Regions from separate parts of the Cytobacillus pseudoceanisediminis genome, predicted to be linked through region 2. Evidence: a T-box and tRNA genes for the amino acid it is inferred to sense, from the RefSeq annotation. Region 2 holds a T-box; the other regions hold tRNA genes.
The links. The T-box of region 2 lies ahead of argS (arginine--tRNA ligase). A T-box ahead of a tRNA ligase gene usually reads a tRNA of that ligase, here a tRNA-Arg.
Positions count from the first base shown of each region.

Region 1: it has a tRNA-Arg gene. The T-box ahead of argS (arginine--tRNA ligase) is inferred to sense a tRNA for this amino acid. The anticodon was not compared.
Region 3: it has a tRNA-Arg gene. The T-box ahead of argS (arginine--tRNA ligase) is inferred to sense a tRNA for this amino acid. The anticodon was not compared.

Region 1 covers NZ_CP097349.1:5,212,542-5,222,512, reverse strand. Annotated here, with positions in the region: gene M5V91_RS27760 (2-isopropylmalate synthase) at 1-909, opposite strand, end outside; gene ilvC (ketol-acid reductoisomerase) at 896-1,918, opposite strand; gene ilvN (acetolactate synthase small subunit) at 2,123-2,641, opposite strand; gene ilvB (acetolactate synthase large subunit) at 2,638-4,359, opposite strand; T-box leader at 4,440-4,695, opposite strand; tRNA gene M5V91_RS27740 (tRNA-Arg) at 5,162-5,238, opposite strand; gene M5V91_RS27735 (metallophosphoesterase) at 5,383-5,901, opposite strand; partial or broken gene M5V91_RS27730 (XTP/dITP diphosphatase) at 5,898-6,507, opposite strand; gene rph (ribonuclease PH) at 6,509-7,279, opposite strand; gene M5V91_RS27720 (GerMN domain-containing protein) at 7,455-8,522, opposite strand; gene recQ (DNA helicase RecQ) at 8,692-9,971, opposite strand, start outside.
Region 2 covers NZ_CP097349.1:3,930,069-3,940,039, forward strand. Annotated here, with positions in the region: gene M5V91_RS21210 (FtsW/RodA/SpoVE family cell cycle protein) at 55-1,239, shown strand; T-box leader at 1,270-1,530, shown strand; gene argS (arginine--tRNA ligase) at 1,577-3,262, shown strand; gene M5V91_RS21220 (sulfite exporter TauE/SafE family protein) at 3,275-4,156, opposite strand; gene M5V91_RS21225 (Dps family protein) at 4,340-4,777, shown strand; gene M5V91_RS21230 (EamA family transporter) at 4,915-5,808, shown strand; gene M5V91_RS21235 (hypothetical protein) at 5,828-6,217, opposite strand; gene M5V91_RS21240 (DUF4395 domain-containing protein) at 6,321-6,749, shown strand; gene M5V91_RS21245 (YqcI/YcgG family protein) at 6,856-7,581, shown strand; gene M5V91_RS21250 (serine hydrolase) at 7,701-8,486, opposite strand; partial or broken gene M5V91_RS21255 (ABC transporter ATP-binding protein) at 8,488-9,497, opposite strand; gene M5V91_RS21260 (C40 family peptidase) at 9,500-9,971, opposite strand, start outside.
Region 3 covers NZ_CP097349.1:4,742,806-4,752,776, reverse strand. Annotated here, with positions in the region: gene M5V91_RS25380 (sugar-binding transcriptional regulator) at 1-855, opposite strand, end outside; gene M5V91_RS25375 (glutaredoxin family protein) at 990-1,238, opposite strand; partial or broken gene rpoN (RNA polymerase factor sigma-54) at 1,256-2,586, opposite strand; tRNA gene M5V91_RS25365 (tRNA-Arg) at 2,945-3,016, opposite strand; gene clpP (ATP-dependent Clp endopeptidase proteolytic subunit ClpP) at 3,322-3,927, shown strand; gene M5V91_RS25355 (HPr family phosphocarrier protein) at 3,971-4,228, opposite strand; partial or broken gene whiA (DNA-binding protein WhiA) at 4,258-5,206, opposite strand; gene mgfK (gluconeogenesis morphogenetic factor MgfK) at 5,326-6,303, opposite strand; gene rapZ (RNase adapter RapZ) at 6,300-7,193, opposite strand; gene M5V91_RS25335 (8-oxo-dGTP diphosphatase) at 7,222-7,680, opposite strand; partial or broken gene trxB (thioredoxin-disulfide reductase) at 8,065-9,014, opposite strand; gene M5V91_RS25325 (tetratricopeptide repeat protein) at 9,144-9,971, opposite strand, start outside.

The sequences.
Region 1 (9,971 bases), 1.3 Mb from region 2:
TACCCCATCCTGGTGTATTCCTGATTCATGTGCAAAAGCATTTCTTCCGACAATCGCTTTATTGGCTGGTACCACCATGCCTGTCAGCTTGCTGATCAGGCTGCTCGTTCTGCTGATTTCCTGAAGATTCAGACGGGTGGAAGCCTGATAATGATTATTTCGGATGTAAAGGGCTACCGCCAGTTCCTCCAATGCCGCATTTCCTGCTCTTTCACCAATCCCGTTGATAGTGCCCTCAATCTGTGTTGCTCCATTTTCTATAGCTGAAAGGGAATTAGCTATGGCCATTCCCAAGTCATCATGGCAATGAGCTGATAAGGATACTTTATCAATAGAAGGAACATGATTTCTTAAATATTGAAAAATCTCTCCATATTCCTGCGGTGTTGTGTATCCCACAGTATCCGGTATATTAATGATCGTCGCCCCAGCCTGGATGACCTTTTCAATTATTTCAGCAAGAAAAGGCAATTCCGTCCTGGTAGCATCCTCCGCAGACCACTGGACGATCGGGAACTTTGAAGCAGCATACTTAACTGTTTCAACTGCTGTTTCAACCACTTCTTCTTTCGTTTTCTTTAACTTATATTGTCTGTGAATCGGAGAGGTTGCCAGGAATGTATGTATCCTTGGCTCAGCCCCGTCCTTTAATGCTCCCCATGCGGCATCTATATCAGAGATAACTGCTCTCGCCAGGCCTGTGACCGAGCAATTATTAATAGTCTGGGCAATTTTCTGAACAGAAGCAAAATCACCTTTTGACGCTGCAGGAAAACCAGCTTCAATAATATCAACATTCAAGCGCTCCAGCTGTCTGGCAATTTCTAACTTTTCGGAAAAGTTAAGGTTTACACCGGCCGATTGTTCGCCATCTCTTAAGGTTGTGTCAAATATCTTAATTGTTCGCACTTACGACCACTTCTTTCTTCTTGCTGCTATTGACAAACGGCATCATCTTGCGAAGCTCTCTTCCAACCTGCTCGATCGGATGCTCATTTTCTCTCTGATTTACGGCATTGAATACCGGTCTATTTGCCTGGTTTTCCAAAATCCAGCCTTTAGCAAAATTGCCTTCCTGGATATCTTTCAAAACTGCCTTCATTTCTTCTTTCACTCTTGCATCTACTACCCGCGGGCCGCTGACAAAATCTCCCCATTGAGCAGTATCTGAGATGGAATAGCGCATTCCTTCCAAACCGCCTTCATACATAAGGTCAACGATGAGTTTTAGCTCATGGAGACATTCAAAGTATGCCAGTTCCGGCTGATACCCAGCTTCTGTAAGAGTTTCAAATCCTGCTTTCACCAAAGAAGTCAACCCGCCGCATAGCACTGCCTGTTCGCCAAATAGATCTGTCTCGGTTTCTTCTTTAAACGTTGTTTCTAATGCACCTGCGCGAAGAGATCCAATGGCTTTAGCGTAAGCAAGGGCCAGTTCCTTCGCTTCTCCCGTTACGTCCTGATGGACTGCAAACAGTGCTGGGACACCTGCATCCTGTTCATATGTTCTTCTGACCAAATGGCCTGGTCCCTTAGGTGCTACAAGCAGTACATCACACTCTTTTGGAGGCACGATCTGATTAAAATGAATATTAAATCCATGAGCAAACATTAATGCCTGGCTTGATAGATTCGGTTCAATTTCTTCCTTGTATACTTTTGGCTGGAGTTCATCCGGCAATAAGATCATCACTACATCAGACTGTGCAGCAGCCTCAGCGACCGAATATACCTGGAAGCCGTCTTCTTCTGCTTTTTCCCAAGACTTCCCTTTTCTAAGGCCGATTACAACTTCAACTCCGCTGTCCCTCATGTTTAACGCATGCGCATGTCCCTGAGAACCATATCCGATAACCGCTACTTTCTTTCCGTTTAAATAAGCTGCATTTGCATCTCCGTTATAGTACATTTTTGCCATGTTTTATCTCCCTCTCCTATTAAAATTTATTATTGTAGTGTTTCTTTTATCAATGCTGTCCGTTGATTTCCGCTCCAGGCTGCTCTCTTTCCGCGGGGCGGGCGGTGAGCCTCCTCGACGCTGCGCGTCTGCGGGGTCTCACCTGTCCCGCTACTCCTGCAGGAGTCTCGCACCTTCCGCTACAATCAACTCAGTAATTAATAATTAAACAATTGAATATGATTTGGACTGCTGGGAAGTACGCTGTGTTCCTCTTGGGAATGCCGTTGTTCCCGTCCGGGCAAGCTCTTTGATTCCATAAGGTTTAATAAGTTCAATGAAAGCTTCTACTTTATCAGATTCACCTGTAATCTGAACAGTCATGCTATCCTTGCTGACATCTATGACAGAAGCTCTAAAAGGTTCAATCAAAGAGTATATTTCATTTCTTGTATAAGGGACCGCCTGAACTTTTATGAGGGCGAGCTCCCTTGCCACTATCGACTGATCCGTGATATCAGTCACTTTTATCACATCGATTTGCTTGTTTAGCTGTTTCGTAATTTGTTCACTGGCACTGGAGTCCTCAACATGGACCACACAAGTGATGCGCGACATCCCTTCATGTTCAGACAGCCCAACTGAAATGCTTTCGATATTAAAGTTTCTTTTGGAAAATAAATTCGTGATTCTGTTTAGCACACCCGGCCGATTCATAACAGTCAGGCATATGACTCTTTTCATGGTTTTACACCTGCCATTTCATGAAGTCCTTTTCCAGGCGCAATCATCGGATACACGTTTTCATCCGGATCCACCCGGAAGTCGATAAGTACTGGTTCGCGGTTATGAAGCACTTCATCCAATAACTCTTCAGCTTCTTCTTCAGATTGAATGACATATCCTTTTATTCCGTAGGCTTCTGCCAATTTTACGAATGATGGCTGTACTGGAATTTTGCTGTGAGAGAAACGGGATTCATAAAATATCTCCTGCCATTGCCGGACCATGCCAAGGGCCATATTATTAAAAATGATAATTTTCACCGGCAGGTTCATTTCCTGTATAATGGCAAGCTCCTGCGTTGACATTTGGAACCCTCCATCTCCGCAAATAGCGAGTACGCATGCTTCCGGGTCGGCCAGCTGAGCTCCGATGCTGGCAGGGAAACCAAATCCCATTGTACCAAGCCCTCCTGATGTCACCCACCTGTCTGCCTTATTAAAGCGGTAGTATTGGGCTGCCCACATTTGATGCTGTCCTACGTCTGTTACGACGATGGCATTCCCTTCCGTTTTTGAATGAAGCATTTCCATGACTTTCTGGGGCTTCAATCGTCCAGACTCTTTATCATAGAAATATGGATATTCCTCCTGCCACCCCATGATGGTTTCCATCCATTCTTTATGGGCCGGCGGTTTTCCATCCTGCAGAATCAGCTGCTCTAGAGCTTCTTTTGCATCTGCGACAATCGGAATGGAAGTCGGAACGTTCTTGCCGATTTCAGCAGGATCAATATCAATATGGGCGACTGTTGCATGTGGTGCAAAATGCTGTAAGTTTCCAGTTAATCTGTCATCAAATCGGGCTCCAATATTTATCAGCAAGTCACATTCTGTAAGTCCCATATTGGCTGCATAACAGCCATGCATCCCTGCCATTCCGATAAATAATGGATGATCTGCCGGGAACCCGCCGAGGCCCAGGAGTGTGTGAATTATAGGAATTTGCTGCTGCTCCGCATACTCTTTTAATTCTTTGGATGCTCTTCCATGAAGCACGCCCGCACCAGCCAGGATGACAGGCTTTTTCGATCGGCTGACCGCTTCAGTTAATTTCCTTATTTGCAGGTAATTTGGTTTTAATGTCGGCTGATATCCCGGCAGATTCACTTCCTTTTCTTCCTCAGGCTGATCTGAAACTCCCGCAGCGATGTCTTTAGGTATATCGATCAGTACTGGTCCTGGCCTGCCGGTTGAAGCTATATAAAAAGCTTCTTTAACAATTCTCGGGATATCTTCAATGCTGCGGACCTGATAATTGTATTTTGTAATTGGAGTGGTTATCCCCAGGATATCTGCCTCCTGAAAGGCGTCTGATCCAATGACTCCCGTTGCCACCTGGCCTGTAAAAACAATCAGCGGAAGTGAATCCATCATTGCGTCCGCAAGCCCGGTAACAATATTAGTGGCTCCTGGGCCTGAAGTGGCAATTACAACGCCCGGCTTTCCAGATATCCGGGCATACCCTTCAGCAGCATGAATTCCTCCCTGTTCATGACGCGGCAGCACATGAAGAATCTCTGAATGATACAGTTTGTCGTAGAGTGGAAGAACAGCTCCTCCAGGATAACCAAAAATCACTTCAACATTTTCTTTCTCCAAGGCTCTTAATAACAGATCAGCACCGGTGACAGGATGTGTCTCCGTTTTTGTTTCTGTTAAGGCAGCTTCCTGCAGCATTTGTTGATAACCTCCTCATGTTTATATAATTCCAATATAAAAAGCCCTTCCACCCCTAAAGACACCTATCGATTGTAGGTATAAGGGATGAAAAGGCTTTGATAACCTGTTCCACGGTACCACCCTGATTCACGCTTATAGTGCGTGCACTCATGAACAGCCAAATGCTGTCCGTTTTGATAACGGGTGAAGAACACCCGGCAGCCCCTAATCGATCATCTTTCAGGACTGCGCTCAGAGGTGAGTTCATTTTAAGAGGGCATTACCGGTTTTCAGCAGGTCCGGCTCTCTGTGAATGCCTGTCATAAAACTACTTATCCTCTTCTACGCTTTTCATATTCTGATTTCAACCACATTACACTAACGCTTTAAACCGTTGAATTATTAAATAAAAAAACCCAAGAAGCTTATTACAAGAATGTTTTCACTAAGATGAAGGTTATAATTCTATTTAACTTAAAGGTGTGAATTTCTTATATTGAGGACTATCTTACGCCCATTTTTATCAGCCGTCAACACCCTTTTTATGAATTATTTGATAATTTCGATTAGTCTGTTTTTGTGTATCCGCTTACATTGTTGATATATTCACATTCTCTGGGACAAAAAAATTTTAGATAATTTTTTTATGAAGGGGTATAACAGCTGAAATTGGTTTAAATTTAAGAGGTTTTAAAATGGCTTAAGTACTGAAGGTTCCACTGGCAGACTACTGTTATTAAAACTAAATTAAAAATAAAAAAACTCACCAAAAAGGTGAGTAAGAATTCGGTAAGATATGTAGTGCTGCCAGATGTGTAAATGGCGTCCCAGGAGAGATTCGAACTCCCGACCGACGGCTTAGAAGGCCGTTGCTCTATCCAGCTGAGCTACTGGGACGTATTGAATATTTTTTCTTGATTGAGATTAATTAACTCAACGACAAGATTTATTATATTAAACAAATGTTAAGAAGTCAACACTTTGTAAGATATTTTTTTATTATTGAGGGAAGACTGGCTTCCCTCAGTTATTATATTCAAATTACTCGCTTTTTACCAGTGAAAAATTTTGTGTCAGTTCAGGAATTTTCCCATTAGATAAGTCATACACATCCAGTGTAACATCCTTTCCCCTGGCTTCCAGTATGACATATGTTTTTTCCTTTCTTCCTCTGGGCAGCCATATGCTTCCGGGGTTAATAAATAATATCCCATCGGACATTTCAGCTCCCAGACCGTGTGAATGGCCAAAGCATACGATATCTGCTTCCATTTCACGTGCCTTGTATGATAGATTCATTAAGGTAGACTTAACGGAATATCTGTGGCCGTGTGTGACGAAAAAGCGGAGTCCCCCAGCTTCTTCTACTCTATCCTCCGGGAACGCTGCCTCAAAGTCACAATTTCCTCTTACAGCAGCGTAGCCTCTTAATGAGTCATGATCTGCCTGAAGCTCAGAATCTCCGCAATGAATCATCAAATCCATATCAGGATGCATTTCGCGGATTTGGCTGAGTTCAGAGGTTAACCCATGGCTATCACTGACTATCAGAACCTTCATGAGTTCTCAGCTCCGGTCACAAAAGAAGGAAGCAGCTCCTCCAGCTTTTTGAGAGCATTCGCCCTATGGCTGATCTGGCTTTTTCCTCCGGCATTAATTCAGCCATTGCTTTGTTTTTTTCTTCTGTAAAGAAAATAGGATCATAGCCAAATCCATTAGTCCCTCTTTTTCTCTTAAGATATGGCCTTCACAAGTTCCTGCAACTGTTACAGTAGTTTTTCCGGGTGCAGCGATTGCAAGAGCACAATAGAACCGCGCCTGCCGCTTATGATCCGGAATACTTTCGAGCTCATCCAGAACCTTTTCCATGTTTTTCTGGTCGTTTTTTTCTTCTCCTGCATAGCGGGCTGAATAGATGCCTGGCTTTCCTCCAAGCGCATCAATGATCAATCCTGAATCATCGGCAATTACCATTCTTCCAAAAGCTTCAGAAACGGCTTCCGCTTTCAGAATGGCATTCTCTTCAAACGTGCTTCCTGTTTCCTCTACATCGTGAAAATCAGGATAATCCAGCAGCGTTTTAACTTCATACCCAAGAGGTTTGAACATCCGTTCAAACTCTCTGGCTTTGCCTGCATTTTTAGTAGCGATAATCACTTCCTGCATGCTATGACCTCCCCTCCAGCTTTTCTCTTTTACTTAGAATACTTTCTGTGATTTTCTCTCCAAGCGCAGCCTTTTGAAACTCAAACAGCTCTGATATCCCTTCCTGTGCAGCACCCAGCATTTCCTGCAGCTGGGTATAAGAAAAAGTCGCTTCTTCTCCCGTTCCCTGAAGCTCCACAAACTCACCGCTGCCAGTCATAACGACATTCATATCTACTTCCGCTGAGGAGTCTTCAATATAATTCAAATCCACTGCAGCCTGCTTATTTTTAAGAATTCCCACGCTTGTGGCAGCAAGGAAATCATTGATTGGGTAGTGAGCAAGCTTCTTGCTGCTGTACAGTTTATCCATCGCCTGTGACATAGCGACAAAGGCTCCTGTAATAGATGCTGTCCGGGTCCCTCCATCCGCCTGGATTACGTCGCAATCAAGCCAAACCGTTCTTTCGCCAAGCGCATCAAGATCCACCACTGCGCGGAGAGCACGGCCGATCAGACGCTGGATTTCCATTGTTCTACCTGAGATTTTCCCTTTTGCCGATTCCCTGATGTTTCTCTGTTCGGTTGCTCTTGGAAGCATGGAATATTCAGCTGTTATCCAGCCTTTCCCCTGTCCCCTCATAAAAGGAGGGACCCTCTCATCGATACTTGCTGTGCAAATCACCTTCGTGTCTCCCACAGTTATAAGCACAGAGCCCTCAGGATGCTTTAAGTAATCTGATTCAATATGTATAGGCCTAAGCTGCTTCGGTTCACGTCCATCTGCACGCATAAGCTGATTCCCCCTTCTTTTCCATATGTAAAAAAATAATTTATCCAGAGCATCGCCCTAAGTATGTTTTTGTCCAGGTACATTGGCATGCCTTCATTTTACCAACAAAGAAGAGGCGGCATTAAATGCCAACCTCTTTTTCCTGTTATTATATAGTATAACAAAATCTGCTCTATTAAAAACTTCCTGTATTCACATTTTCAGGACGGGTTACAGGCTCAGATAGTTTTTGGCCATCCTCATTGACAATCTCTGCTTTGCCATCGACTGTGACAGCCACGCTTTCGATGCCCTTTTGTTCGGTCAGTGAAAGGACAAGTGTATTCAGCAAGTGCTTGGAAATCATTTTCTCTTCGAAGCTGCTGAAAACATTCTCATTGAAGTTTAATGTGACTTTTCCTTCTTCAACTTTTGGAGCCTCAAGCAGCTCTACATCCGGAAGGAAGTCTGTCACCAGATTGGAAGCATAGTTCGGCCCCTTTATCAGTTCGGATACAACCGCTTCAACTTTATTGTCCATATCATTGCTGACACGCTTGGTGACAGGCACGTAATAATAGTTTTCTTCATCCCCGCCCAGATAATAAACGGTAACCGGCTTCGTATTCGTGATATCCACTACTTCCGTTGTATCCATGTTTATTCCATTGGCTCTGCTTAACGCCGAACTGACCGGAGTGCCATTCACAGGCATCTCCTTTAATTCATGTCCGTTTAATGTCAGCTTAACTTTATCAATGGAATCAAATTGTGTAAGTGTCCAGGTTACTGATTGGAGAATTTTCTTTTCATCCTCCTTAGCATATTCCTTAAATTCTTTTGAAAAATCGACGGTTGCAACTTTATCTTTAATATTTACCGAAACTTTTGTATCAGCCGGAAGGACTGCACGGAAATCATTAGGAAGAAATTCTGTAACAGGACCGTTTTCTACCAGGTATTCTAACGCCTGTGTAGCAACTGAATTAGTTTTTGGCAAGTCAATAGTCTGGGGAACGACATACCCGTTCTTATCAATCAAGTAAAGCTCTGTTTTAAGATTTGCCGTAACACCCTCTTCATTTTCGGCTGTTTCTTTTCCAGCTGTTTCTTCGGCTACACTCTCGCCTTCATCGGTATAAGATACTGCTTTTGGCGGATCGACCTTTTCCTTCCCCTGGCTTCCGAACAATCCGCATCCTGATAATAGAACAGATGATACCAGCACAGCTGACACTATAGACGTTTTTTTATTTATAGACATACATAATCCCCCTGAGACAGTTTGTACTACATGTATACGAGCCTATCTGAAATTTAGACCGGCTTTTGGGATAAAAGTGTTAATAGATTTTTGACAAATTTGGACAAACCGAAAGAAAGGTTTGAAATGGCATCCATTAAAAAAGAAGCCCCCATAAGGAGCTTCTTTGTCATATTTGTTTCTGCAGTTCATCTTTTACCAGGACGGCTTTGATTTTAAAATAATCTATTTCTTCCGGAAGTTCTTCTTTGATTGGTTTAAGTTTGTCTCTTCCAGCTTTTTCAGCAGCCTGTAAAACGAGCTTTTCTTCAGTTTCATTGAATATTTCTGACCAGTCAATTACATTGCCTTCTCTGACAGAGCGAAATATATGCTCTTGAATTGTTATCGGTGAGAAATTTCGCTTTTTGGCTATTTCTCTTATTGAATCTCCATCCTTGTAATAGTCAAAGGAAATCAGGTAGCTTGGGCGATCATCTATTGGTTCCTCTGTTTTTGAAGGTGCTTCTGCAGCCGGATTAGGCGAAATATTATGTTCTTCGGCAAACTCTCTGATAGCCTGGATAAAGTCTTCCCCATACTTTTCATACTTCATTTGCCCTACACCTTTAATATTTAACATCATTTCCTTGCTGACTGGAAAATACCGGCTCATTTCTTTTAATGATGCATCAGCAAATACTACGAAAGGAGGGACATTTTCCTCATCTGCAAACTTTTTCCTGAGCTTTCTCAGCATCTCGAAGAGCTCAATGTTTTCATCTGTTTCCTGAACAGGCACCGGTTCGCTTATTTTCATAAATAATCTTTTCTGCCCCTTCAACACGGGAACCGCACTGGCTGACAGCCTTACTGTTGGATATTTCCCATCTGTTAAAGCCAGATAGTCCTCGGCCAGAAGATAGTTTATCATATCAGCAATCTCTTTTTCTTTGCGGTTTTTCAGCAATCCAAATGTTGAAAGTTTATTAAAATTCATTTCGCGGATTCTCTTATTATTGGAGCCTTTTAAAACCTGGGCTGTCAAAGTAATGCCAAATCTTTCTCCCATCCGCTTAATGCATGAGAAAATCATTAATGCTTCCTGAGTAATATCCATGCTTGTCCGTTCATCCAGACAGCTGCTGCATTTGCCGCATCGAATAGGATCGGCATTTTCATCAAAATATTCAATGATATAGGACTGGAGACATTTTTCTGTATGGCAGTAATTCACCATATCCTTTAGCTTGCTGTATTCCTGCTCCATTTTTTGTTGATTCAGACTGCTCTCCTCTATCAAAAACTTCTGCAGCTGGATATCCTGAGGGGCAAACAGCAGGTAGCATGTACTATCCACGCCATCTCTGCCAGCCCTCCCCGCTTCCTGATAATAGGCTTCAATGTTCCGCGGAAGATTATAGTGGATGACAAATCTGACATTGGATTTATCAATCCCCATTCCAAAAG
Region 2 (9,971 bases):
TTTTTCTTTGTTAGGATAAAAATGTAAAAAGGTACAGAAACCAGGTGTATACAAATGAACAAGAATAATAGATTCTCAGACCGGTTCGATTGGACGTTATGCTTTCTTCTGCTGCTATTTTTCCTCATCAGCTGCATCGCTATTTACAGCGGACAATCCTCCAATCAATATGAAGGGAATTTTGTCGTCTCACAAATAAAAAATTATGTTGTCGGAGCTATCATTGTGGCAATTGTCATGTATTTTGACAGCGAGCAAATCAGAAGGCTTACTTGGCTGCTGTACGGTTTAGGCATCCTATTGCTTGTCGGGTTATTCATTGCACCGGAAAGCATTGCACCAGAGCGCAAAGGGGCTACATTGTGGTATATCATTCCTGGACTTGGTTCTGTGCAGCCCTCAGAGTTTGTTAAGGTATTCCTTATCATTGCCCTCAGCAAAGTCATCGCTGACCACCATCTGAAATATCAGGCAAAGACTGCAGGCACGGACTTTTTCCTTCTAATCAAATTAGGGGCAGCCACATTGCCTCCATTAGGATTGATTATTATTGAAGACCTGGGTACCGCCCTTGTCATCATCGCCATATTAACTGGAATCATCCTGGTTTCCGGGATCACCTGGAAAATCCTTGTTCCGATTTATGGAATCCTTGGCGCTTTCGCGGGAACGGTGCTCTATCTGGTCATCATAGCACCGGAGATTTTAGAGAAGTACCTTGGGATAGACCCCTATCAGTTCAGCCGAATTTATTCCTGGCTTGACCCGGTTAATCACAAGCAGGGAGCCGGAATGCAGCTGTACAACTCCATGCTCGCAATCGGCTCAGGATTAATATCCGGAAAAGGGTTTACTGACAGACAGGTGTATGTGCCTGATGCCCATACTGATTTTATTTTTAGCGTCATTGGCGAGGAGTACGGCTTTTTTGGTGCAAGTGTAGTAATCAGCCTTTTCTTTCTGCTCATCTATCACTTAACTAAAACCGGCTTGGAGACGACCGACCCTTTTAATACCTATATTTGCGTCGGGGTCATCAGTATGATCACCTTCCATGTATTTCAAAATATCGGTATGACTATTCAGGTACTGCCAATCACCGGCATTCCGCTGCCGTTTATCAGCTACGGCGGAAGCTCGCTTATGGGAAACATGATGGCGATGGGCCTGATTTTCAGCATCCGGTACCATCACAGAACTTATATGTTTTCAACGGATTCAAATTATGTTGCAAAATAATTCCAACAGCGTATAATAACATTAATATATCTAGTGTCTATGATGAAGAGAGTAGCAAAGGGCTCTTTCCTAAAAGCGAGACAGGGACGGTGCAAGCCTGTCGGGAAATCCTTTCGTGAAGCGCACTTCGGAGATGCATAGCTGAAAGAAAAGTAGGCTATGCCGGGTAAGGAGTCCCGTTACCAAACCCCTTTAGGAAATACGTTCAAGCATATTTTGAAACGTCCTTTCAAAAGAGGTCCTTTGGACAATCAGAGTGGTACCGCGGGTAGATTTCAGCTCGTCTCTATTTTTATATAGAGACGGGCTTTTTTATTTTCCAGGAGGTGTTAATATGATCAATTTCAAAGCTATTTTCACAGCTCAGCTGGCTTCAGTGCTGAATGGGCAGCTTTCTGACGAAGCAATTGCGGACTTAATCGAAACGCCAAAGAATCCGGCACATGGCGATCTTGCTTTTCCCTGTTTTACACTTGCAAAAGCATTCAGGAAGTCACCTGCCTCTATTGCTGGCGAGACAGCGTGCCTGATTCAGGGACCGCATATCGAAAAAGCAGAGGCTGCTGGTCCTTACATTAATATCTTCTTTTCCAAAGAGTCAGCCGGTGCAGTCATAATGGAAAAAATTTTGAACGAAGGAAAAGAATATGGACAGCTGAATGATGGCGCAGGCAAAACAGCCGTGCTTGATTTCTCTTCGCCAAACATCGCAAAGCCCTTCTCCATGGGCCATTTGCGGTCTACGGTCATTGGAAACGCCCTCGGCAGCCTGGCCGAAAAATGCGGTTATACAGCGGTCAGAATCAACCACTTAGGCGACTGGGGCACACAATTCGGCAAGCTGATCACCGCTTATACAAAGTGGGGCAGCCCGGATAAAGTGAAGGAAAATCCCATAAAGGAACTGCTTAGCCTATATATACGCTTCCATGAAGAAGCAGAAGCTAACCCAGCCCTTGAAGATGAAGCGCGTTCCTGGTTCAAAGAGCTTGAAAACGGAAATGAGCAAGCTCAGGCACTCTGGAGCTGGTTTAGAGAAGAATCATTGAAAGAATTCCAGCGGGTTTATGATATGCTTGGCATTCATTTCGACTCATACAATGGTGAAGCTTTTTATAATGATAAAATGGAACCCGTCATAGAGGAACTCATGGCAAAAGACCTGCTGGCTGAGTCTGATGGCGCAGAGGTGGTTCAACTGCCTGATGAAGACCTTCCTCCATGCCTGATAAAAAAATCCGACGGAGCGACTCTGTATGCAACACGGGATCTCGCTGCAGCTTTTTATAGAAAAGAAACCTATCAGTTTGATCATTCCCTATACATTGTCGGTCAGGAACAGAGCATCCATTTCAGGCAGGTTAAAAGCGTTATTAAAAAGATGGGTTATGAGTGGGCGGATAATATGACACATGTCCCTTTTGGCCTCTATTTAAAAGATGGGAAAAAGATGTCTACCCGAAAAGGCAGAGTCATCCTTCTTGAGGAGGTCCTGAATGAAGCAATCCTTCTGGCAAAGACCAATATCGAAGCTAAAAATCCCGGCTTGGAAAACAAAGATGAAGTCGCTGAAGCAGTCGGCATCGGGGCTATTCTGTTCCATGATCTGAAAAATGACCGCATGAATAATATTGAATTTTCACTTGAAGATATGCTGACATTTGAAGGAGAAACAGGACCCTATCTGCAATACACCAATGCCCGGGCCTATTCTCTTCTCCGCAAGGCAGACGATATTCCATCTGCCGAAAATGGGCTATCTGATTCTTACAGCTGGGAAATTATCAAGCTGCTCTATCAGTATCCTGAAAAAATCAGACAATCTTATATGCAGCTTTCCCCTTCTGTCCTGGCTAAATATTTGATTGATGTGGCTCAAGCCTTCAATAAATATTACGGACAGGTAAGAATATTAGAAAAGGATAACAGCATCAAATCAAGACTTGCCCTTGTCAAAGCAGTCACAATTGTTCTTTCCGACGGGATGCAGACACTCGGCATGAAGGTGCCCCGGCAAATGTAAAAGGAGAGGCCATTATGGTCTCTCCTTTTTTGCCTTTGTGCGGGCATTTGCTTTATGCATTTTCACAAGGCTTCTTACTAAAAAGCCGCCGACAAAAATGGCCATCAGCACTAAGCCGGTATAATTCAAATGTATTAATTTCAGAATCACACTTGCCACTGTAGCCATATATAAGGCTCCGAGCATATAGGTGATTTCTTCGTTTTCAAAATAGGAGGTAAGCTTCGCTCCAAATTGTGACCCTATCAGGCCTCCTGTTACGAGTGAAATGCCAATCCAATAATCAATGCTGACAGTGGAAGCGTAGGATAGAAAGCCTGCAGATACGATTAACATGATAGCAAACAAGCTGGTTCCTACTGCTTTCTTCGGCATCATCCCTAAATAGGCAACCGATAAAGGCACCATAATAAAGCCGCCGCCCACACCTAATGTCGTAGAAACAAATCCTGCAAAAAATCCAATCAGAACCATTTTCACAATGGATGGAGAATGTTCAGATGACGGAGCGGCATTGGCTGATTTTTTCCCTCTTTTTAACATGCCCAAAGCAAAATAAGACAGCAGAATGATATAAAACAAAGGAACTGCCCACGCATCCCAGCCCTTTTCCTCAAGAAACAGCACAAAGGGATGGGCGGCCTGAGTAGCTGCCATACCGCTTAGTCCAAGAATCAGCCCTTGCTTAAGCCATATATTCTTCATCCTGATATGAGCGAAGATGCCTGAAAGAGAGGTACCAATTGAAAAAAGCAAACTCGTTGTGATTGCTTCTACCGGAGAAAAGCCAAACAGCATGAGTGTCGGAGTAAGAATGAATCCCCCGCCTACCCCAAAAAAACCAGAGAGCACACTAATAAGCGCTCCGAGCGTAATAAATAAGAGATATTCCATTAAAAAATCCTCACTAACCTGTATGTCTTGCCTATTAAGCGGTACTATATCACTTTACCATAATCAGCCATGGTTATACTGTGGATTTTGAATTTGCTTATTTATAATTATTATAAATAAGTATTGATTTTAATTTGATATTTGTTATAATAAATATATAAATGACTTAGGGGGAATATAAAAATGGAAAAATTACATGCAGCATTAAATGTACAAATCGCAAACTGGAGTGTTCTTTATACTAAATTGCACCGCTACCACTGGTTTGTAAAAGGCCCGCTTTTCTTTACCCTTCATGAAAAGTTCGAAGAATTATATAATGAAGCAGCTGAAGTTGTGGATGAGGCAGCCGAACGCCTGCTAGCCATCGGCGGCTCACCGGCAGCGACACTTAAGGAGTTCTTAAGCATCACTACTCTTGAAGAGTCTAATGGGGAAAAGAAAGCAGAAGATATGGTTGCCGCTCTTGCTTCCGATTATAGACATATTAAAGAACAATTAATTTCTTTAGCACAGCTTGCTGAGGAGCAGGAAGATCAAGTGACAGGCGACTTTGCCATCGGTCTTATGGAAAAATTGGATACGCATATTTGGATGTTAAATGCCTACTTAGGAGAATAATCGATAATTAAGAAAGAGTCAGTGAGAAAAATCACTGGCTCTTATTTTTGTGCAGAAAAAATCTTCCCCTAAAGACTTACTGAGATGTTATGATTGACCTGATTGCCTGATATCATCTTCAGAAGGGAGTATCCATAATGGGAAACTTAAAATATTCATTATTCATTTTTCTTGGCGCATGCAGTTATGGCATTCTGGCATCCATTGTGAAACTCGGACTCCAGGCCGGCTACTCTGTTCCTGAATTGACCGGAAGCCAATATTTATTTGGGCTCCTTTTGCTGTTGCTTTCTTTCCCATTTATCAAAAAAACAAAAATCACCCTTCAACAAACAGCAGCTTTGTTATTGACCGGTGCTTCCCTAAGTTTAACAGGCATTCTGTATGGAATGAGCCTTGATCGGAATCCGGCCTCCATCGCTGTTGTCCTCTTATTTCAGTTCACCTGGATAGGAATTCTTTTAGAAGCTCTATATGAAAAAAAGATGCCCAGCAAAGCAAAAATCATTTCTTCGATTTTGCTAATTATAGGGACTGTATTTGCAAGCAACCTGATTAATTCCGGGTCACATCCTATTCAAGCTGAGGGACTGATCTATGGCTTATTATCTGCGGTAACATTTGCCGTATTCATTTTTGCAAGCGGCAAGGCAGGTAAAGGAATTCCAACCATCCAGAGGAGCATCTTCATCACGTTTGGCGGACTTCTTCTGGTTGCAGCTTTTTCAGGCCCCGTTTTAATAAGCGGTGGCATCCAGCTTGAGGGCCTATGGAAATTCGGGCTGCTGATGGCATTGTTCGGGGCTATTTTCCCAATTGTATGTTTTGCAATCGGCTCACCTCATTTAGATTCAGGTCTTGCCACAATTGTAGGTTCTGCCGAACTCCCGGCCGCTGTTGCTGCTGCCATGCTGATTCTTGGCGAAAGAATTTCAGAAGCACAGGCTTTCGGAATCGTGCTGATCCTGATCGGAATCAGTATTCCGCAGTTCACATTAAAAAAAGCAGCAAAGAATCGTTTTAGCACGTAACGTGTTTTTACGGATATTTTCAGGAGACTTTGGGATCCATTCCAAAGTCTTTTTTCTTTAAAGGCTGTTGCATGAGTTCGGACTCTTTCCTGCGGATCTTCTTCTCCTGTCTGAAGTTGCACCGGGTTCGGACTCTCTCCTGCGGATTTCTTCTTCTCCTGTCCGAAGTTGCACCGGGTTCGGACTCTCTCCTGCGGATTTCTTCTTCTCCTGTCCGAAGTTGCACCGGGTTCGGACTCTCTCCTGCGGATTTCTTCTTCTCCTGTCCGAAGTTGCACCGGGTTCGGACTCTCTCCTGCGGATTTCTTCTTCTCCTGTCCGAAGTTGCACCGGGTTCGGACTCTCTTGACCAGAATTCACCTCCTACTGTCCGAAGTAGCGCAGGGTTCTTTTCGATATTGTCCTTCATAACGGACTATTTTTATTTTCCCAAGCTTTTTCTCTTCACAAAAATTTGCAATTTAAGTAAACTATTAATACCTATAAAACCAATGAGAAAGGTCGGAATATAATTGGCAAATACACCTGTTTCTATTCCCCGCCCGCTCGTAAGAACTAATCAATGGTCGATCGTATTAAGTGTTTTAGCTTCGTGGCTAACCGGAGAAGCATGGATTCTTGCCATACCCCTCCTTGCAGGTATAATGGGCCTATTGTTCGGCTACAATCCCATTATGCGTGCAGCAAAACTTTTTCTAAGAAAAAATCCTGCTGATTACATTCCCGAAGACTGGGAGCAGCAGCAATTTAATCAAGTGATTGCCGTTGCATGCCTGGCGCTGGGCCTGATCAGCTTTCTTCTGGGCTGGACAGCTGCAGGATATGTTTTTACAGCTATGGTAGCTCTATCAGCATTTGTCGCCATTCTTGGATTTTGCATAGGCTGTTTTATCCGCTTTCAGCTCAATCAATATAAATACCGAAAATCTTATAAAGCTTAAGGCAGCCAACACGGCTGTCTTTTTCATTTCCTTTTCCACCCAGCTAGTTTCAAAGGACTTTTTAAGGGGTACATATTTCATAAGTAAAACATTCTGAGGTGAAAAAATGAAAACTGCCAGTAAGTTTCTTTTAACAAAAGAAGATATGACTAACCCCGAGATTGTGCCTGAGTGGGTTTGTCAGGAATATAAAACATTTCATGATACAGTTACAGATAAAACCTTCCCGTGCTATTTTGGAATGACTGCTGAAATGCGCGGCGAATTGAGATATGCCTATATTACACAGGAAGATTGGTCTAACCTGCCGGGAGCCCTCGAATCCTTTATCGAGCTTTTTGACGCACCAAAACTCATTCGCCATGGCCTGTTTGTATTTGTGGAGCCGGAGACAGATGAAAAACCGCTTGAACATTACAGAGAATATTTCTGGAATATTCTGCAGTATTTGCATAAGGTTGATACAAAGCCTTGGCCTAAGGATTATCCGACAGATCCTGACCACCACTTATGGGCGTTTTCTTTTGCTGAGGAACCATTCTTTGTGTTTGGAAATGCGCCTGCCTACAAGCAGAGAAAGACGAGGGATTTAGGCAATAGCCTTGTACTGGGCTTCCAGCCGCGCCGCATTTTTGAAGGCCTTGAAGGCACCTCTAAAGGCGGCATCATGTCCAGGGAAAAAGTAAGGGAACGGGTTGAAAAATGGGATGGCCTCCCTACCCATCCAAACATCAGCCATTATGGCGATCCCGAACACCGTGAGTGGAAACAATACTTTATCGGTGATGACATTAAACCAATCGAAGGGAAATGCCCTTTCCATCATAAATAATTTTGAAAGTGAAGCGCCTAGCGCACGAATTATCTTCGAGGACCGTCGATCCACTAATTCTTCCTGAAAAGCAAAAAACTGCATAAATAAATAAGGAACCGCTCTCAGTAAACGGTTCCTTATTTATGAGTTATATATTGATTAATGCGACTGCCAATTGCGGACAGTACTTCTCTTCCAGCTGCCTGACTTTGAAGCTGGTCGACAAGGACAGCGGCGTAAACGGTGTTTCCTTTATGGGTAAATATGGCGCAATCATGCTCTATTCCGGGTAGTTCTCCTGTTTTGCTGGCAACCTTGACTTTTTCCGTGTCCATTGTGTTTGCAAGTTTGTTCTTATACTGCTGTTTTTCCAATATATCCAGTGCTTTTTCTGTAAATTTCCCGGATAAAAGCGAATTCTCTGCCAATGCCTTCATGCCATACACCATATCCCTGGCAGTCGTGGTGTTGTCCATGCCGTTTTTCAATGCCTCAAAGTCCATCATCTTTCTGTTTAATTCCGTGCAATTAAACCCCAAACTTTTGATAAACTGATTGATTTTCTCTATTCCCAGCCTCTCAATGATGAGATTGGTCGCAGTATTATCAGATACAATGACCATGAGCGTCATTAAGTCTATAACCTTCATCTTCAGACCCTTGCTCATGGCCTGCAATACCCCGGCTCCGCCAACCCGGGCAGCATCCTTCACTTCTGCTTCCTCATCGAGATCAAGCAGGGCATTCTCCGCCTGTGAAAGCCCCGCGAGTAAAATGGGAACCTTAATTAAGCTTGCGGAAGAGATAACATCATCGGCATTTGTTTCGATAACACCATCCTCTGTATGGATGTATACGGCCACACGTCCTTCACAGCAGCTGGCCAAATCAAGAATTTCTGCTTTGATAGTAAGAAAGTTCATGTTATTTCGCAGCGGCTACTTGCGGCCGGTTATGGTCGCCCGTTACCTTTTCATTATATAAATGGCAGGCCACAAAATGATCCTTCTCAATCTCCTGCCACTCAGGCTTCATGGAAGCACAAGCCTCCATCGCATAAGGACAGCGCGTGCGGAATACGCAGCCGCTTGGAGGATTCATTGGACTTGGGAGTTCCCCTTCCAAAATGATTCTTTCCCGATGATCCTCAACATCAGGGTCAGGGATGGGAATCGCCGAAAGTAAGGCCTGCGTATAAGGGTGAAGCGGATTTTTATATAAGTTTTCGCTTGTGGTTAATTCCACTAAATTCCCCAAATACATAACGCCAATTCTGTCGCTGATATGTTTGACCATCGAGAGATCATGGGCGATAAATAAGTAGGTCAGGCCTTTTTCTTTTGGAGCCCCTTAAGCAGGTTGACTACCTGGGCTTGTACCGATACATCCAGTGCGGAGATCGGCTCATCAGCAATAATGAATTCCGGATCCAGCGCTAATGCACGGGCAATCCCAATTCTTTGCCTTTGTCCGCCGCTGAATTCATGCGGGTAGCGGTTGGCATGATCGCGGTTAAGTCCCACATCCTCCAGAAGCTGATAGACCCGCTCAAGCCGTTCCTTCTTGTTCGGATATAACCCATGCACTTCCATGGGCTCCGAAATAATCTCCTGGACGGTTGACCGCGGATTCAACGAAGCATATGGATCCTGAAAGATCATCTGCATCTTCCTGTGAAAAGCAAACCTTTCTTTTTCAGTCATGGTATGGACATTCTTTCCGTCATAAAGGACATCGCCTTCTGTACGGTTATATAAACCAATAATTGTACGCCCTGCGGTTGACTTTCCGCAGCCGGATTCGCCGACAATCCCGAAGGTTTCTCCTTGTTTGATATGAAAGGAGACATCATCAACGGCCTTCAGAGTCTGTCCTTTCCCCATTGAAAAATGCTTCTTCAAATTATTGACCTTTAACAGTGCTTCTTTTGACATATTTATTCCCCCGTCTCTTGCCAGTAACGTCTAGCTGCACATAATTCCTTTTCATAGATGGTGTCTTTCAAGTCGATAATTTCGATGGTTTTACCGGTATTAGGAGAATGAAGCAGCTTCCCATCACCATAATAGATGCCAACATGATGGAGTTTGCCTTTTCCTTCTTCATAAGCAAAAAATAATAAGTCCCCGGGTTCAATGGCGTCAAGTTCAACCGGATCCCCTGCTTCCGCCTGATCATGGGCATCACGGGGGATGATAAATCCATTTGCTTTGCACATAGAATAGCTGAATCCTGAGCAGTCATACCCAAAGCTGCTCATGCCGCCCCATAGATATGGCAGGCCTATAAATTGTTCCCCCGCATCGATGATGTCTTTTCCGCTGCCTTTCCGTATAGCCCCGATTGTTTCATACACCTGCACATCTTCAGGTTTTAGATATCCTGCTCCCTCAGGTGTCTGCACCTGA
Region 3 (9,971 bases), 810 kb from region 2:
AACCTTATGTACAACCTCGCCGCCTTCATTGAAGTAATAACCAAAGGATTCTCCTACTGCTTGGGCATGCTTGATTTTAACAAAATCTTCTTCACTGGTTTTGCGGCGTTCCGCCATTGTAATAGCGTCCCCAATCCCGTGTAAAACCATGCTAGCAGATTTGATCTGGGTGATTACTTCTTTAATATTGGGTTCCTTAATAATGCTTTCATACATCTCCCTGCTCACCTGGTCCGGTACATAAAGGACGCGGTGTCTGGAATCTGTATGATCAGCCATTTTTGCACAAATGGTGTTAGCCTGATTTTTAACATCTTCCCCAATTCCGCCCCGTGCCGGCACAAACAGCCAATCCCGTTCAGCAAGATCAGGGGTTAGCATCTCCGCTACGGCTGCCATTGTGGATCCGCCGGTAACTGCGATGATATTTTTGCCTTTGAGCCTTGATTTCATACACATCGCTGTTGCCCTGCCAAGCTCCTGCTTTACCCATGGAGATTCATCGCTGTTGCCCGAAACAATGATCGCCTGGCGAATGCCAAGTTTTCGGGATAATTCCTGCTCCATTACGGCTATACCCGATATATCCCTCATTATTCCTTCAAGAGCTTCAAGCAAATCCCTGCCATCGGCAGAAAGGCTCATCCCCGTACTTGAAATGCGGATCAGATTCTGGTCTTTTAAAAATTCAACCTCACTTCTCAGCACTCTTTCCGTCAGGCCCAAACTTACTGCAAGGCTCCTTCTTCCAACCGGCTCCATCAGCCCTATGTAATGAAGGATCCCATAGCGCTTCTGCATAACCGCAAGCATATCAGGCAATAATCTTTTTTGAATATCAATTAGTGAGTACATCCGGATAGCTCCTTAATCATATGTGGTCATTTTTTGTCCCGCATAGACATATTATGTCCCACTTACCACAAAAAAATCACCCTTGCTTCTCTTCAATAATAGCAAGAGTGAGTAGTGAAATCAACTGATAAAACTCAGTTTTTTTCTGTAAGCGCTTCACTTACCGTAATGGCATCAATATGCCCGAACTGCACTTTATACCCATCAATTTCAACAACCGGGATCATGAGCCCATACTTCTCTGTCAGTTCATCGCTACCATCAATGTCTTTCTCAATTAAGATAAATTCGTACTCTTTCTTTAATTCCATTATTACATCCTTGGCTTTATCACACAGCGGGCAACTGCTGCGTGTATAAAACACGACCTCTGGCTGTTTCAATCAGCAAATCTCCTTTATCAGTCATACCTTTTCCGTTTAGATGATGATGGGATGCCCAGCTGATCCCGATATTTTGCTATCGTCCTTCTGCTGACAACCATCCCCTCTTCTTCCTTCAGCAGCTTCACAAGCTCCTGGTCGGATAAAGGCTTTTGCTTATTTTCCTTTTCTATCATTTTACCAATTATCGTCTTGACCTGCTGTGAAGACGTATTTTCATCGGATGTTGTTTTAATCGTGCTTGAGAAAAACGACCTCAGCTCATAGGTCCCATATGGCGTTTGCGCATATTTTTCCCGGACAGCACGGCTGACAGTTGATTCATGAATATCGAGTTCATCTGATATTTCCTTCATGGTCATCGGCTTCAGATGTGAAGGTCCTTTTATAAAGAAGTCCTGCTGTTTTTCAACGATTTTAAGGGTCACATTCGCAAGAGTCTCTTTTCTCTGCTCTATGCTCCTCATGATCCATTGATAATCCTGCTGCTTTTCCTGAAGGAAGCGGCTGACATTCCGGTCTCCAGAGGCCGCAAACTTTTTATAATAACCTTCATTAAAACTGATTTTAGGAAGCACTTCATCAAAAACACTTACAGAAAAGGAGCTTCCATCCCACTTAATTATCACGTCCGGTGTTATATATGCCGATTTCTCGCTTTGGAAGGATGAAGCCGGCCTAGGATTCAAGGTCTGCACAAGGTCGAATACCTCCTGAATCTCTTTTAGCCCCACACCAAGCTGCTTGGAAATCTCTTTCCATTTCTTCTCCGCAAAAAAGGTAAAGTATTCATCTAAAATAATTTCAGCGAGTTCATTTCTCTCTGGCAATCTCTTAATCTGCAGGGAAAGGCACTCCTGGAGATTCCTCGCGCCAACACCAGCAGGCTCGAGTTCCTGCAATTCTTCAAGCATCTGTTCCATATTTTCAAGAGGCATCTGGAGCGCCTTGGCAGCTGTCTGCAAATCCGCTCGCAAGTAACCGTTTTCATCAAGGCTCTCAATAAGATGCTCAATTACTTTTTGTTCGTCCTTGTTTAATTTCAAATGAAGCTGCGACTTCAAATATTCATCCAGCTTCATCGTCTTTCCGCAGCCAATCTGCTCAATCCAATTTATTTTATCTTTTTCGACTTTTATTCTCGTCGGTTTGACACGGTCATAACGGGGATCCATCGTCTGGACTTGACCGGACTCTACTTTTAAAAGGGGATTTTCAAGCGCCTTGCTTTCCAAAAAGCAGAAAGCTCCTGTGTGCTGTATTGCAGAAGGGCAATCGCCTGCGTCAGCTCCTGTGTCATTGTTAATTTCATTGTCTGCTGCTGCCATAACCCAGCTTTCAAATTCATCGTACATTCCCCCTGTCCCCATTTTACAATATTCCAGGTAAATGTTGTATGGAAATATCTTGGCAAATGCCAATCGCACGGGCACTTTACCATCTTTCTGAATACTTCACAATATGCATGGAAGAGGGAAGAATATTCATTTTTTATGGTGAAAACTGTGGATTTTAAGGATTTTTTTGAAATTCAGGCTTAAGTTTAGGAAGTTTTTTAGATTTATGTGCGGATAGAGGAATTTTATTTGCGTATAGGGCCAATTTACTTGCGGATAAATTTTTTTGTGTGCGCATAGGCTGGATTTATTTGCGGATAGCGTAAAAGTAAAAACTCCCTGTCCATATCAGACAAGGAGTTTTGGCAGCGCCCTCGGCAGGAATCGAACCCACATCTTAAGAACCGGAATCTCACGTGCTATCCGTTGCACCACGAGGGCAGATATTTTAATAGGTGGCTGACCAAGCGCTCAGCCGCTACGATAACTAATTATATGATAAGTTTATTCACTTTGCAAGCCTCCTTTTAGTTTAAAAATTGGAACAATGGGTATCATGGAATGAGATAGCACAGCACAGAAAAAAGTGTCGAACGAATCAAGCACGAATTCTATGCGATTTGTTTGACCTTAATTGACCATCAGTGTATCATGATAATACATAGGAGTTAAAAAATTTTCTTTACTTGGAAGAACATGCTTGTTCATCTTGTGTGTTGACCTTATCTTGAAGGAGGAATTGGAAAATGAACTTAATCCCTACAGTTATTGAACAAACAAACCGCGGGGAGCGCGCTTATGATATTTACTCCCGCCTTTTAAAAGACCGCATCATTATGCTGGGAAGCGCAATCGATGACAATGTGGCAAACTCAATTGTTGCCCAGCTTTTATTCCTTGAAGCAGAAAATCCTGAAAAAGACATTTCCATTTACATTAATAGCCCGGGCGGTAGCATTACAGCTGGTATGGCTATTTATGATACGATGCAATTTATCAAGCCAAAGGTACAAACGATCTGTATCGGTATGGCAGCATCCATGGGTGCGTTCCTTCTTGCTGCTGGTGAGAAAGGCAAGCGTTTTGCCCTTCCAAACAGTGAAGTCATGATTCATCAGCCACTAGGCGGAGCTCAGGGACAGGCGACTGAAATTGAAATCGCTGCAAAGCGCATTCTTTTCCTTCGCGAAAAATTAAACACAATTCTTTCAGAGCGCACTGGACAGCCGCTTGAAGTCATTGCGAGAGACACTGACCGCGATAACTTTATGACAGCTGAAAGAGCTCTTGAATACGGTTTGGTTGACCAAATCATTACCAGAAACTCTTTGGATGAGAAGAAAGATAAATAATAAGCATAAAAAAACAACTCGCATCTTCCCGATGCGAGTTGTTTTAGTTTTCCTTTTGAATATAGTTCGCAAGTGCCTCAAGAGCTTCGTTTTCGTCGTTCCCTTCAGCCTTGAGGGTAATGACTGATCCTGAGCTTACTGCCAGACTCATCAGCCCCATTATGCTTTTGGCATTTACCTTCTTTCCGTCCTTCTCCAGAAAAATATCGGATGAGAACCGATTGGCCTCCTGTACGAACAATGCCGCCGGACGTGCCTGTAATCCTGTTTTCAGCTTAACTTCAACCTGTTTTTCCGCCATTGTATATCTCCTCCCTGCTGATCCCTCTATCAGTGAGCATCTATAGTGTCGCCTGCCCGGAGTTTCTCAGCGATTTCATCTATTTTTCTTAATCTGTGATTAATACCCGATTTACTGATATTTCCGCCTGAGACCATTTCCCCAAGCTCTTTTAAAGTGACATCCTGGTAAGCTACACGCAATTCGGCAATTTCCCGCAGTTTGTCAGGAAGAACCTGAAGTCCGACAGTTTGATCGATGAACCGGATATTTTCCACCTGGCGCAAAGCAGCTCCAATTGTTTTGTTTAAGTTCGCTGTTTCACAATTTACGAGCCGGTTGACCGAGTTTCGCATATCGCGGACAATCCGGATGTCTTCAAACCGGAGCAGAGCTGCGTGTGCACCGATAATATTTAGGAACTCCGTTATTTTTTCGGCTTCCTTTAAATACGTGATATAGCCTTTTTTCCGTTCAAGCGTTTTGCTGTTCAGCCCGAACGTATTCATCAATTCACACAGGGAGTCATTATGCTCCTTGTAAAGTGAAAAGATCTCCAAATGATAGGAGGAGGTCTCCGGATTATTTACCGATCCCCCGGCAAGGAATGCACCGCGCAGATAAGAACGCTTACAGCATTTCTTTTTTATGAGCTCATTGGAAATATCGTGTGTAAATACGAATCCCTCGCTTAAAATTTTCAGATCATCAAGAATCATACTGGCCTGTTCCGTTAGCCTGACAATATAAACATTGTTCTTTTTCAGCCGCATTTTTTCCGGACCAGGAGCTCGACCTGAACGTTGTAATTCCTTTTAATCAGAGTGTAAATCCTTCTTGCAATTGCTGCATTCTCCGTCTGTATATCCACAATCAATTTCCGGCTGGAAAAGAAAGTGAACCATTCATCCTGATTAAGGCGGACAATTCCGCCTTCCCGCAGCAGTCTTTTATTTCCAGGTTCGTCAATTCTTTTTTCGTTTCCGAAGCGAAAGACATCCCTTCACCTCCTATCCGCAAAAGCGCTAAGCCAGTAGCATATAAAAAGATATTCTTTACTGAGCAAACGTATGCACAGTTTATTTTTTTACCGGCAAAAGCCCTTTCACACCTGTATACTACGCGTTAAAACGCCTATTGGTTTCATGTAAAAGTAAATTATATAGCATTTGGGCAACTTCTTTTGTATCATGGCGAATGATCCCGCCTTCGTGGCTGACAATTTCACCGTGCATTATTTCAAGGCCCAGTTCGGTAAGAGCACCTGTATCATACACAACAGGCTTTGCCATTTCCTCGCTGTACCTCTCCTGAATATGAGGAGGAATTTCCTCATTGTTTACCAGAATGGTATTGATAAAAGCACAGCTCATATGATCATACAATGCTTTTACGTGATCACTTGCCGTGTAATCGAGCGTCTCTCCTGCCTGTGTCATTAAATTGCATATATACACCTTTTTCGCCTTAGAATGACAGACCTCACGTCCCAGCCTAGGGACAAGCAGGTTTGGAAGAATACTGGTATATAAGCTTCCAGGCCCTATGATGATCATATCAGCCTGTCTGATTGCCTGCAGTGATTCAGGCAGGGCTTTGATATTTTTAGGGGTTAAAAATACCCGTTTAATTTTTTTGCCGGAATAGGGAATCTTTGATTCTCCCGATACTATGGTCCCGTCTTCCATTTCTGCATGAAGGACCACACTCTGGTTTGCAGCCGGCAATACCTTTCCCCTTACGTTTAACACCTTGCTCATTTCCTGAATCGCATGAACAAAGTTTCCTGTTATCGAGGTCATGGCCGCTAGAATCAGATTGCCAAGCGAATGCCCGGATAACTCATTGGATGTCGCAAAGCGGTGCTGGAACATCTCCTCAATGAGCGGCTCCACGTCTGAAAGAGCTGCCAGTACATTGCGGATGTCACCGGGCGGCGGGATATGAAGATCATTTCTCAATCTTCCTGAACTGCCGCCATCATCGGCAACTGTCACAATGGCAGTAATATCAACAGGGAATTGTTTCAATCCCCTTAAGAGGACAGGCAGCCCTGTTCCTCCACCGATGATGACGATTCTTGGCTGTCGGTTCATTTGATGTTTTCCTTTCTCCTCTCGATGTCACGGTGCGTGATTGCCGTATGGTAATCCTTGCCGAAATAGTCAGCAATATACTCTGTCAGCGCTACCGAACGATGCTGGCCTCCCGTACAGCCGATTGCAACGACCAATTGAGCTTTCCCTTCCCGTTTATAATGCGGAAGCATGAAGCTCAGCAGCTCCGTAACCTTCTCGAGAAATTTACTTGTTTCAGTCCATTTCAGCACATAGCTGGATACCTCTTCATCTAATCCTGTCTTCGGCCTCATATGCTCAATATAATGCGGATTCGGAAGGAACCGGACATCGAACACCAGGTCGGCATCAATTGGAATTCCATGCTTAAAGCCAAAAGACATGACGTTAACCGTAAATATAGTTTTCTTATTCAATGAGAATTCTGTGAGAATTTTCTCTCGCAATTCCCTTGGTTTCATTTGTGATGTGTTATAAATAAGCTGGGCCCTGCCTTTTAATTCTTCAAGCAGTTCCCGTTCAAGCTTTATGCCTTCAAGAGGTAATCCTGATGGTGCAAGGGGATGGAATCGTCTTGTTTCTTTATATCTTCTGACGAGCGTCGAATCATCAGCATCAAGATATAAAATTTGCGGGGTGACCCAGGATGTCTCGGATAATTCATCCAGCGCTTTAAATAAGTGGTCAAAAAACTCACGGCCGCGCAAATCCATCACCAATGCCACCTTATTCATTTTATTCCCTGATTCCTTCATAAGTTCAAGGAATTTCGGCAGCAGTGTCGGCGGCAAGTTGTCTACACAGAAGAAGCCAAGATCTTCAAAGCTTTGGATGGCTACTGTTTTCCCTGCCCCTGACATTCCCGTAATAATCACCATTTGAGTATCATTAACTGCACCCGTGCTCATTTATAATTTCCCCCTGTTTCTGTCAAATTCAGCTTGGATCCAGCCTGTAACTAAGCAGTTCAAAATCAGGCGTATACGTAAACGTTCCATAAATCATGCCCTGTCCATGAATCATATACTCCAAAATATGTGAATCTCCGGCAGCCATCGGCAGATTCTTAACCTCTGAAAACGGATGCCAGCGAAGTTTGCCTTCATCTGATTCCTCCAGGTTCAGCCCATCAGAAGCTGTAGCCAGGAAAGTAAACATCATCCACTCCTGTACAACCTTATCGCCATCCTTCATGATGAACGTAAAAATGCCTTTAATATTCGGATTTCGCAGATAAATGCCTGTTTCTTCCCTGAACTCACGGATGCACGAGTCCCTCACTGATTCACCCGGCTCCATTTTTCCGCCCGGAGCCACCCACCAGCCTCTTCTCGGCTTCTGTAAAAGCAATACTTTATCGTCTTTCAGTAACACACAGTTCGTGACTCGCTGCAACACATTTCACCTCTAATTTTCCGAAATCATACCGCTGCCGCCTTTTCATGAAATCGCTTAAAGTAAAGTCCGGCTAACGTTCTTTTCTTATTCATTTCATTATACTATTTTTGGCTTACAGCCACAATGAATACAGGTTTCCAAAAAACATTCTTCAAAACATACTGTATTTATGCAAAAAAAGAGCACAGGCATGTGCCTGTGCTTTAAAAGGATTATATCTTTAAAAGGGGGTCAATTTCTATTCCTATACTACCCGAAATTTATTTCATGAAGGTTACAGGAGAATTAAAACCACATGACTTTTTGTAAAACTTTTCAACCAGTGGCTTTTTTTACTAAAATAAAAGGCATACAGCCCCTAGGACCATATGCCTGTTCCCATTATTTCTTCACTTTAAGGCGTTCTTGCAATTCTTCAACATAGTGCTGGGCGCTTTGGGCAGCGATGCTTCCATCACCTGTTGCTGTAACGATTTGGCGAAGGGATTTTTCGCGGATATCTCCGGCTGCAAAAATGCCTTCCACCCTTGTTTCCATTCGGTCGTTTGTTTCAATATAGCCATTGCTGTTCGTGATGCCAAGGCTTTCAAATGGCTTGGAAAGAGGAACCATGCCGATATAGATGAAGACACCATCTGCTTTGAATTCTCTTTCTTCCCCTGTTTCAGTAGACACAAGCGTTACGCTGCCTACTTTTCCGTCCTTATCATTAACTTCCTTCACTGTAGTGTTCCAGATAAAGTCGATTTTTTCATTGTCAAACGCACGCTGCTGAAGAATCGCCTGCGCACGAAGCTGGTCCCGTCTATGAACGATTGTCACCTTAGAGGCGAAACGGGTCAAATATACGCCTTCCTCAACAGCAGAGTCACCGCCGCCGACTACAACAAGCTCTTTGCCTTTAAAGAATGCTCCATCACAAACTGCACAATAGGATACACCGCGTCCGCCAAGCTCTTTCTCACCAGGAATGCCAAGCTTTTTGTATTCGGCACCAGCAGAAATAATTACTGAGCGTGCTTTATATTGCTTCGATCCAGCAATAACAGTTTTATATTCTTCGCCGTCAATGATTTCTTTAATATCTCCATACGCATATTCAGCGCCAAATTTCTTCGCATGATCGAACATTTTGGTGGATAAATCCGGGCCTAAAATATGGTCAAAACCAGGATAGTTCTCAACTTCTTCTGTATTGGCCATTTGTCCGCCGGAACACCGCGTTCAATCATTAGTGTAGACAGATTTGCACGAGATGTATATACAGCTGCCGTCATCCCTGCCGGACCTGCGCCAGCGATAATGACATCATAAATTTTTTCTTCAGTCACAGCGATTCACTCCTTCAGTAATCAGAAATCCAGTATTTTAAATAAAACACTCTATAAATACGCATATTATAGTATGACCTTCTTACTGTTATCCTATAAAATTGGCGCGTGTTTCGTCCATACATCTGCTCACTGAAGGCGGTCGTTCACCGATTTTACATATTTACCCATCGTTGAAGCGGAAATCCCGTATCTTCCTGCAATTTTTGATTGGGAAACCTTTTCGTTTCGAAGCTTATGCCAGACATACTCAATTGCTGCAGCCCAAGCCTTATTGTTTTTTATATTCTGGCAGTTATTTGTCAATTCAGCAAAAATGGTAAACCACATTAAATACAGGCCGGCTTCCACCGTGCCAATCGGATGGTAGTTTTCATAAAACAGTTCAGCTGTCTCATGCGCAGCCTGAACCTGGGCAGGCGCTTCCTGGTCTGTTTTCACAAAAGAGAGATATTCCTTCTCCACAGCTGAAAACTTATTGTTTCGTACAATTGCTTCAGAGATCAAAATTTCATCTCTTCTGCTGGATACTGACGTAAGGAAAAGGCCGAATAACCGCTCTTCAATATAGTCGCTTTCCAGCTTTTTTAGAATGGATGAATAATGGTCTTCAAAGCCGCTGCTGGTTACTTTTTCATCGTTCCAGGGCTCAAAGCCTTCTTTTTCCGGATTAATCTCAATGGCTTTCTTCCATGCTGATTTCGCCATTTCTTCACGTCCGGTAAAATATGCGGAATAGGATAGCCAGTAATAAAATGGTCCGTCCCCTTCAAAGCCTTTCTTTTGAAGCTTGCGAAGCCATGCAAAGGCAGCCTCATATTCGCCGGTCAAAGCAAAAGTGGCACCAAGCTTGAACTGATGTTCAATTGAAAGCGGCTTAATTTTTTTCAGAGCCTCTTTCAACAAGCGCACCTGCCTAAAATCCCGCTCGTAAAAAGCAAAGACAAGCTTGTTGCA